One region of the Rummeliibacillus sp. G93 genome, then DNA from elsewhere that is predicted to be linked to it. Evidence: a T-box and tRNA genes for the amino acid it is inferred to sense, from the RefSeq annotation. Region 1 holds a T-box; the other holds one or more tRNA genes.
The links. The T-box of region 1 lies ahead of thrS (threonine--tRNA ligase). A T-box ahead of a tRNA ligase gene usually reads a tRNA of that ligase, here a tRNA-Thr.
Positions count from the first base shown of each region.

Region 1 (4,434 bases):
TAAATAATTCTTTTCTTCAGTCTATCGCAACAAATTGGCGAAAGAATAATGTTCAAAGTGCTGAAGGGGCGTTCAAATTTGCGGAGGATTATCAGCTCCAAAAGAATCGAAAGCAATATACCCCGAAAAATCAAACATACAACCAAAAGCAAAATGTACCTGACTGGTACTATGAAAATAAAATGAAACAACAGCAGAAAAAAGAGGAAAACAAAGAAACAACTCATACCGATTATGATAAGAAACGGCAAGAAGTAATGAAAAAATTAGGATTGAAAGAAGGAGAGGTGGATTCATAACATGCAGCCGATTAACAGAGAACTGAAAAAAATGATGGATTCACAATTTCAATCACGCTATAACGAAATGCAAAAAGAAATCTTAGAAAATCAAAATGTTCAAAAGTTTCTCGCTGAAAACGATCAAGTTGCCAATAGGGAAATGGTCGAAAGAGGTTTAGGCAAGCTTTATGAATATGTCAATCAGCATCATGACTGTAGTGCTTGCGAATCTGTCGCTCTCTGTAAAAATGCGATCAATGGCTTCATTCCAAAGCTCACAGTCATTAGAGGGCAAATCGATCTTGAATACATTCCATGCCAAACTAAGAGGATGGAAGATAACCGTCGCAGGGCAGCTTCGATGATTTCTAGTATGCATATGCCTAAGGATGTATTGAAAGCTCGTATTGATGACTTGGATAAAAGCAATCCTTCTAAGGCGACAATCAGTGATGTAGCAGAACTGTTTATTCAAAAAGTACGCAAAACAGGTGAATTACCGAAGACAGGCTATTATATATATGGCAACTTTGGTGTTGGTAAATCATATGTGCTTGGCGCCATTGCCAATGAACTGGCAACCATGGAAATTAAAACAGTTATGGTATATGTCCCAGATTTTCTAAGTGAATTAAAGAGTGCTATTGGTGATCAAACGCTGTCAGAAAAAGTGGATTTCGTCAAAAAAGCACCCGTCTTAATGCTGGATGATATAGGGGCAGAGAACTTGTCTGCTTGGACGAGAGATGAAATTATTGGTACCATTCTTCAATATCGGATGAATGAGGGTTTGCCAGTCTTCATTACCTCCAATTATGACTATGATCAATTGGAGAAACATTTCGCGACAACACAAAAAGGGGAAGTAGATGTCATGAAAGCAGCTCGTATCATGGAGCGCGTCAAGGCACTTACTACAGACTTCGAGATGATTGGTGAAAACAGAAGGCTTTATCAAGATTAAATGATTTTACTTGATTTTCAAAAAGATTCAGTTTATAATTTCAAACATAATCTAAATATTAAATGCTTAGAAAAGGACAACAATTGTCTGTACGGCTTAAAGAGAGAGAAGCAACTGGTGAGAGCTTCTTAGTAACGGCATTCAATTTACCCCCTTGGAGCAGCGTCAGTGAAAGAGAACAGTAATTGTCGCCGGAAGCGGTCCGTTAACCGATCTTGAGCTTCGTCTATACAAGGATTTTCTTGTGTAGAAGGAAGAAGGGTGGAACCACGAGCACAAACCTCGTCCCTTTGCGGATGAGGTTTTTTTGTGTATTTAAAAACAAATGGACAAAAAATCTCCTAAGCTTGTGGCCTAGAGCTCTTGAAAAAACAAAAAGGAGAGATGAAAAATGATTAAATTAACATTCCCAGATGGCTCAGTAAAAGAGTTTGAAAAAGGCATTACAACAGATGAAGTTGCATTATCTATCAGTCCAGGACTACGCAAAAAAGCAATCGCCGGCAAATTCAATGGTGCTTTAGTAGACACAAAAACACCACTTGAAAGTGATGGTACTATTGCTATCTTAACACCGAATGATGAAGAATCATTAGAAGTTATGCGTCATTCAACTGCACATTTACTTGCACAAGCTGTAAAACGTTTATTCGATGGCGTGAAACTTGGTGTTGGACCAGTCATTGAAGGTGGCTTCTACTATGATATCGATTCACCTGAACCAATCACTTCAGACGATTTCCCGCGCATTGAAAAAGAAATGAAAAAAATCATTTCAGAGAATCTTGAAATCGTTCGTCACGACGTATCACGTGCAGAAGCGCAAAAACGCTTTGCAGATGATGAATACAAAGTGGAACTTCTTGAAGCTATTCCTGAAGATGAACAAGTATCAATCTACGAACAAGGCGAATTCTTCGACCTTTGCCGTGGTGTCCATGTACCTTCAACAGGAAAAATTAAAGAATTCAAGCTGCTTTCTATCGCTGGTGCTTATTGGAGAGGAAACTCCGACAACAAAATGCTTCAACGTATTTACGGTACTGCTTTCTTTAACAAGGAAGATTTAAAAGCACACCTACAAATGTTAGAAGAAGCAAAGGAACGTGACCACCGTAGAATTGGGAAAGAGCTTGAATTATTCACTAACAACAAATTAGTAGGCATGGGCCTTCCATTATGGTTGCCAAATGGTGCGACAATCCGTCGTACAATCGAACGCTATATCGTTGATAAAGAAGTCTCTCTTGGCTACAAACATGTTTACACACCAGTTCTTGGCTCAAAAGACTTGTATGTAACTTCAGGCCACTGGGATCATTACCAAGAAGATATGTTCCCGCCAATGGAGATGGATAACGAAACACTAGTGCTACGTCCAATGAACTGTCCGCACCATATGATGGTGTACAAATCATCTATGCATTCATACCGAGACCTTCCGCTACGTATTGCAGAGCTTGGTACTATGCACCGTTACGAAATGAGTGGCGCTGTATCTGGCCTTCAACGTGTCCGCGGCATGACTCTAAACGATGCACACTTATTCGTTCGTCCAGATCAAATCAAAGAAGAATTCAAAAAAGTAGTGGAACTTATCTTAGCTGTATATAAAGATTTCAACTTGGATGACTACGAATTCCGTCTGTCTTATAGAGACCCACAAGATACTGAAAAGTACTTTGATGATGATGAAATGTGGAATAAAGCGCAAAGCATGTTGAAAGAAGCAATGGATGAATTAGAATTGGATTACTATGAAGCTGAAGGGGAAGCGGCATTCTATGGCCCTAAACTAGATGTTCAAGTAAAAACTGCTATCGGCAAACAAGAAACATTGTCCACTGTACAGCTTGACTTCTTATTGCCAGAACGCTTCGACCTGAACTATGTAGGAGAAGACGGCAAACAACATCGTCCTGTTGTTATTCACCGCGGTGTCGTATCAACAATGGAACGCTTTGTTGCATTCTTGATCGAAGAATATAAAGGTGCATTCCCAACTTGGTTAGCACCAGTGCAAGTTCAAGTGATCCCTGTTTCCAACGATGTGCACTTCGATTATGCGAAGAGCGTACAAGAAAAACTTCAAGCAAAAGGCTTGCGTGTGGAAATGGATTACCGAGACGAAAAACTGGGTTACAAAATCCGTGAATCACAAATGAAAAAGATTCCGTACATGCTTGTACTAGGAGACAAAGAAATGGCTGATGGCAGCGTCAATGTCCGCAAGTATGGCTCTAAGGATTCTGAAACTGTTCCATTTGATGAATTCCTAAACAAAATTTTAGAAGACGTACAACATTTGGGCTAGATGTATCAAAAGCGGCTTTTCGTTTATTAGACGAAAAGCCGCTTTTTGATTTCAAATAAATTTAGATAATTATTCTTAAGTAGTTTATTTTTATTTAAAAGTAAGTTACTATTTTTTTAGGCTATTTTATTAAAATTTTACTTTAAGAATTCAATCTCAAGAAGGTATCTTGCTGCTCTTCTTATGTCATCTATAAAGTATGGAGAATATTTATAGTTGATGGCAAAAGGAGGGATATAAAGTGCACATATTAATTGGTATTTTATTAGAATTGATAGTAGCAGTAAGTTTAATTTGGCTAATCAATTTGTTAATAAAAGATTATAAAGAGAGTAAATCGAGTTTACCTAAAACCATTATTTCGATAATACTTGAGGTTACTTTAGGGGTTCCTGGTTTTTATGTTACATTTGTGATCGCTTGTTTTCTATTTGGAATTATTCTTTTGTTTTATTATTAAACTCTAAGATTTATATGTGAATTTTAAATTATTCATTATGAGACAAATAAATTTAGGAATTTAGGGGACAACAAAGGTTAAAAGGGGACTTATATATTGAATTACTTTAAACTTTTTATCTTTATTTTTATATTTATATTTTCTGCTTTTTATTTGCAAGCTATTTGGGATATGCAAAAGGATTTAAGTATTAGTACGATCATTTTATCAATCGTATGTATTTATTACTCGATAGTAATGGCATCTAGATTAATGGAAACAACAAAAATTTTCGTATTACCTATCTTCGTAATCATTAGTCACTTTATTACAAATGGGATTTTAAAGATGGATCATCTTATTAAATAATATATAAAAAACGTAAAATTCAAAGGACTACTAACAAAAATCTTTTGAATTTTTTATTTAAGATAGT
Region 1 covers NZ_CP097314.1:2,151,213-2,155,646, reverse strand. Annotated here, with positions in the region: gene M2M59_RS10775 (DnaD domain protein) at 1-299, shown strand, start outside; gene dnaI (primosomal protein DnaI) at 301-1,245, shown strand; T-box leader at 1,304-1,538, shown strand; gene thrS (threonine--tRNA ligase) at 1,637-3,559, shown strand; gene M2M59_RS10760 (hypothetical protein) at 3,801-4,019, shown strand; gene M2M59_RS10755 (DUF2019 domain-containing protein) at 4,421-4,434, opposite strand, start outside.

Region 2 (4,434 bases), 1.5 Mb from region 1:
AAAAATATGGTGGAGTTAAAGTTGGATTTATCGGTGTCGTTACACCAGACATTAAAACAGTAGTACTATCTAAACACGTTGAGAATATCGAAGTGGTAAATCCAGCAAAAGCAATCGCAAAATATTCAAAAGTTTTGCGTAAACAAGGTGTAAATGCAATCGTCGTAGTTGCACACTCAGGTGCCTATAACACAGATGCAGACACATCAATTGAAACACAAGGAAAAGAGAAAATTTTAGGCCAAACAGTCGATATGCTGAAAGAGCTTGAAAAAATCGATCCGAAACACTCTGTAGACGTAGTAATCGGCGGCCATGATCACAACTTTGCTAATGGCGTTTACAAAAATACACGCATTATTGAGGCAAAATCATTTGGTAAAGCTTATTCAGTTGTAACAGGTAAAATTAGCAAAAAGACAAAAGACTTTATTAAAACACCATCTGGTATTGTAAAATATAACTACTTGCCAACTGAAGAACAAATCAACAGCAACAAAGTATCTAAGAAGGTAAATGGCATTGTGAATGAAGCGAAATCTTTAGTAAAAGAGAAAATTGATGCGCCAATCGCAACAGCATCATTTGAATCCATTACAAGAGACCGTGTCGCTCATCCACTAGGCGGTTCTCCAGTCGGCAACTTAGTAACTGATGGACAATTAAGCCAAGCAAAAGCTTCAGGCTACAATGCTGACTTTGCTATGACAAACTCTGGTGGTATCCGTGCTGACCTTACTACAGTTAAAGACGGAGACAAAAATGTTATTACATGGGGTAAAGCGCAAGCAGTCCAACCATTCGGCAACTACTTGAAAGTGGTAGACATGACTGGTGCTAATATTAAAGAAGCAATCAACCAACAATTCACAGGTGGTTATGGCTTAGAAGTATCTGGCTTGCACTATACGTATAATTCAAAAGGAGTTGTAGATGTATTTGTAGGAGATACAGATGAAAAAATCGATCCTGCAAAAACATATTCTGTTGTAATTAACGACTTTATCGCAACAGGTGGCGATAACTTCAAAGCATTCACAACAGCAACAAATGATAAAACAATCGAAGTAGATACTGATGCATTCATCAACTACTTAAAAGGTAAACAAACTATTGATGAGCCAACAGAAGTTCGTAATGTAAAAGTGGACTAACAAACTAATAAAAATCCTCTTGCTATAAAAGCAGGAGGATTTTTTTTGCCTTAGCGTTTCATTTCATATAATGTAAGGAAAATGATAAGATAAGAGTAAGTAATATTAATTACACACTAATGGAGGGTATTTAATTGAAATTTAAAAAACTTGCGGCAGCTTTATTTGCAGCTACTCTTGCTTTCTCAACTGTAGGGCCTGTTGTTTCAGACCATTTTAGCATCACAGCTGATGCAAGAGGATACAAATCAGGCAAAAGAGGTTTTAATTCAAACGGTAATTCCAATAATTCTATTTTCAATAACAATAAATCCAATACAAATCGAAATACACAAGATAACAAAAACTCAAGCTTTAATAACAAAACTAACAAATCAAAAACTGCTAATTCAACTCCACGAAAGGGCGGATTTATGCGTGGCATGATGCTCGGAGGACTTGCAGGACTTTTATTTGGTGGAATGCTTAGCAATATGGGTGCAATGGGCAACTTATTTGGTTTATTAATCAATGTTATTGCCATCTTGGTACTTATTATGTTAATCATGAAAGTTTTCCAAATGTTCCGTGGCAACAAAAAACGTGACGAGGACCGAAATGTATGGAAACAATAGTCTTATCAGAGGACCAATTAATTAACGCATTATGCGTATACCATGCACGCCAAATCAATGTAATGCCCGAAAATGTAGAGATCGAGCTTTGCTTTGATGACGATGAAGGCTACTCTGCCGATGCATATTATAATAATCGACAAGATACGTATCGCGTAGCCAACATGTTGTCCGCTATCCGTGCCTATTTACAAGAAGAAACCAACGTAGATCCCTATGCAGCAAGCATCCGATTAGAAATTGATGATGAAGAGGGCATGATTGCCGTTATAGAATAAGAAATAAAGCCATCCAATTATGGATGGCTTTTATTTTTATGGAAACAGAATAGACGTAATAGGCTATCTAAGAGTCTTATTGGATTATCAATTGAAAGATAGTGCAAATTCAAATTAAGATTTATGTTAGTTGTCGGTTTTTTAATATGCCGACTAAGAGAATCGAACTCCTATCAGTGGATTACGAGACCACCGTTTTGCCATTAAACTAAGTCGGCAATATTTATTTACACCAATAGTATAGCACTTTTATTTTCTTAATTCAGATTTCATGATTTAGGCGAAATTCAAAAATGCCCTAGCATTATCTTGACTTATTCTTCTCCAATGCAACTGGGAAGAAATGAATTATTTTTCTTCCTCTTGTCCTTCGCGTTTCCACTTTCCACTTTTAAAGGTTTTCTTAAAATCATCATCATTATTGATGGTCGATTTGGCCAAAAGTATGAGTGTTAGGAGCATTGTGCCTGTTCCAACGATAAGATAGAACATAGTGAATACTTTTCCTATCGCTGTTTCAGGGGAAAGGTTGGTATCGATGCCGGTTGGAATAATGCTCACAACGCAGAAATAGATGGCGTCTAGAACGGCCCAGCCTTCTTTTTGTGTATAAAATAACACGCCTGACAGAATGATGAAAAATAGGGTAGTAATAAGCGATAAAAATAAAGGATGTTTTGATGATTTATACAAAGCTTCTAGCAGTCGTTTTAGTGTTAGGATAAATGAAATCAAAGTGAAAGAATTCCTCCTCGTTATTATTCATTGAATACAGTATCATGCAAGGGAAAATATTTCTAGGTTGAGGGGTGGGGTAGTCGGATAAGCAGGATTAGAAATTGAAAAAACTGCTCACAAAGCATATAGCATTTGCTAGCAGTCAGCATGTTGTATAACTACTTTATAACGCGTGAAACCGTCATTCCGTCGCCGATCGGTATTAATACAGATTGCAACTGAGAGTGTTCTGCGACTGTTTTATTGAACTCTTTCATGAACTCACTATAACGTTTAGGCTGTGAGTTTGAATCTGCAACACTCCCGCCAGCTAAGACATTGTCTGTGACAATAATAGCACCATCTTTGGCAAGTTCGATACAAGCGTTTAAATAGTTGATGTAATTTAGTTTGTCTGCATCTATAAAGAAAAAATCATATTGTTTATTATTTTCTTTTAGAATTTGGAGGCTTTCTAGTGCTGGACCAGTCAAGTAGGTAACTTGATTACCAAAGCCTGCTTTGGTTAAATTTTGATGAGCGAGGGTAGCATAGTTTTCCTCTAATTCGAGTGATGTTAAATAACCTTCGCTGCCAAATCCTCTTGCCAAGCATATGCCGCTATAGCCGCCAAGTGCTCCAATTTCTAGTACTTCTTTAGCTTGTGATAAAGACACCAGCATTGTAAGAAGCTTACCAGAGCCGGGTGATACGGAGATAGAACGCATTCCGTTTTCTTCAATTGATGTCAGCACGTCCTCTAAATCTGTATCTGTTGGAGCGAAGAGGCTATCGATGTATTCATTGATTAGTTTCATCTGCTAGATCTCCTATCGTTTCTGAGGCTTCTATAGAAGGATTTTCAGTGGTTACCATTTCATCACTTTCTTCTAAATCAAATAGCTGTATAAATTCGTTGATAACCATGTCGAGTGCCTTTAACTCACCGATTAAGACTGGCTTAATAGTTTCAAATTCGGGTTCGTCTAGTTGCTGTTTGATAGTCATACGTTTTAGCTGAAGTATCTCTAAAAACGCTATTGCTCTGCCGCGCCTAAATGTTTTAGGACCCTTTGTATGATGGCCGCCGCCATGATGACGATGTCGGCCGCCTCTTTCCTCATTTGGTCTCATATCACACCTCTTTCTGTATACAATTGTATACAATCGGAATATAAAATTATTGTATACAATTGTATACAATAAATCAATATAAATTATAAGAGCGAATTATTATTAATAAATTGCTATTGGATTTTTGAATGGAAATTGGGAATATAAAAAAGCCGATTCAATTTAATAGAATCGGCAAATTGTTATTTTGATTGCAACACCTTAAGCAGAAAAAGAGGTATCTTCATCATACGTTTTATACGGGTGGGTTGTGTGATTAGGCGATAGAACCATTCAAGATTAAGCTTGATAAAGAGTTGTGGCGCACGGCGAACATTGCCTGATAACACGTCCAAACTGCCGCCTACGCCCATCATGACACAGTGCTCGAATTGATGGCGGTGACTAGCTATCCATTCTTCTTGTTTGGGAGCTCCCGTAGCAATAAAAATAAAATCAGGCTTTAAGGACGCTGCCTGAGTGGCTACTGCGTCACTGTCACCATAGCCATCAGCAGTCCCCACAATATTAATATGGGGGTAGAGGGCGATTGCCTTT
Region 2 covers NZ_CP097314.1:609,730-614,163, forward strand. Annotated here, with positions in the region: gene M2M59_RS02935 (bifunctional metallophosphatase/5'-nucleotidase) at 1-1,154, shown strand, start outside; gene M2M59_RS02940 (hypothetical protein) at 1,289-1,768, shown strand; gene M2M59_RS02945 (DUF2653 family protein) at 1,756-2,046, shown strand; tRNA gene M2M59_RS02950 (tRNA-Thr) at 2,194-2,264, opposite strand; gene M2M59_RS02955 (potassium channel family protein) at 2,395-2,781, opposite strand; gene M2M59_RS02960 (O-methyltransferase) at 2,943-3,581, opposite strand; gene M2M59_RS02965 (hypothetical protein) at 3,565-3,897, opposite strand; gene M2M59_RS02970 (WecB/TagA/CpsF family glycosyltransferase) at 4,080-4,434, opposite strand, start outside.
Region 2: it has a tRNA-Thr gene. The T-box ahead of thrS (threonine--tRNA ligase) is inferred to sense a tRNA for this amino acid. The anticodon was not compared.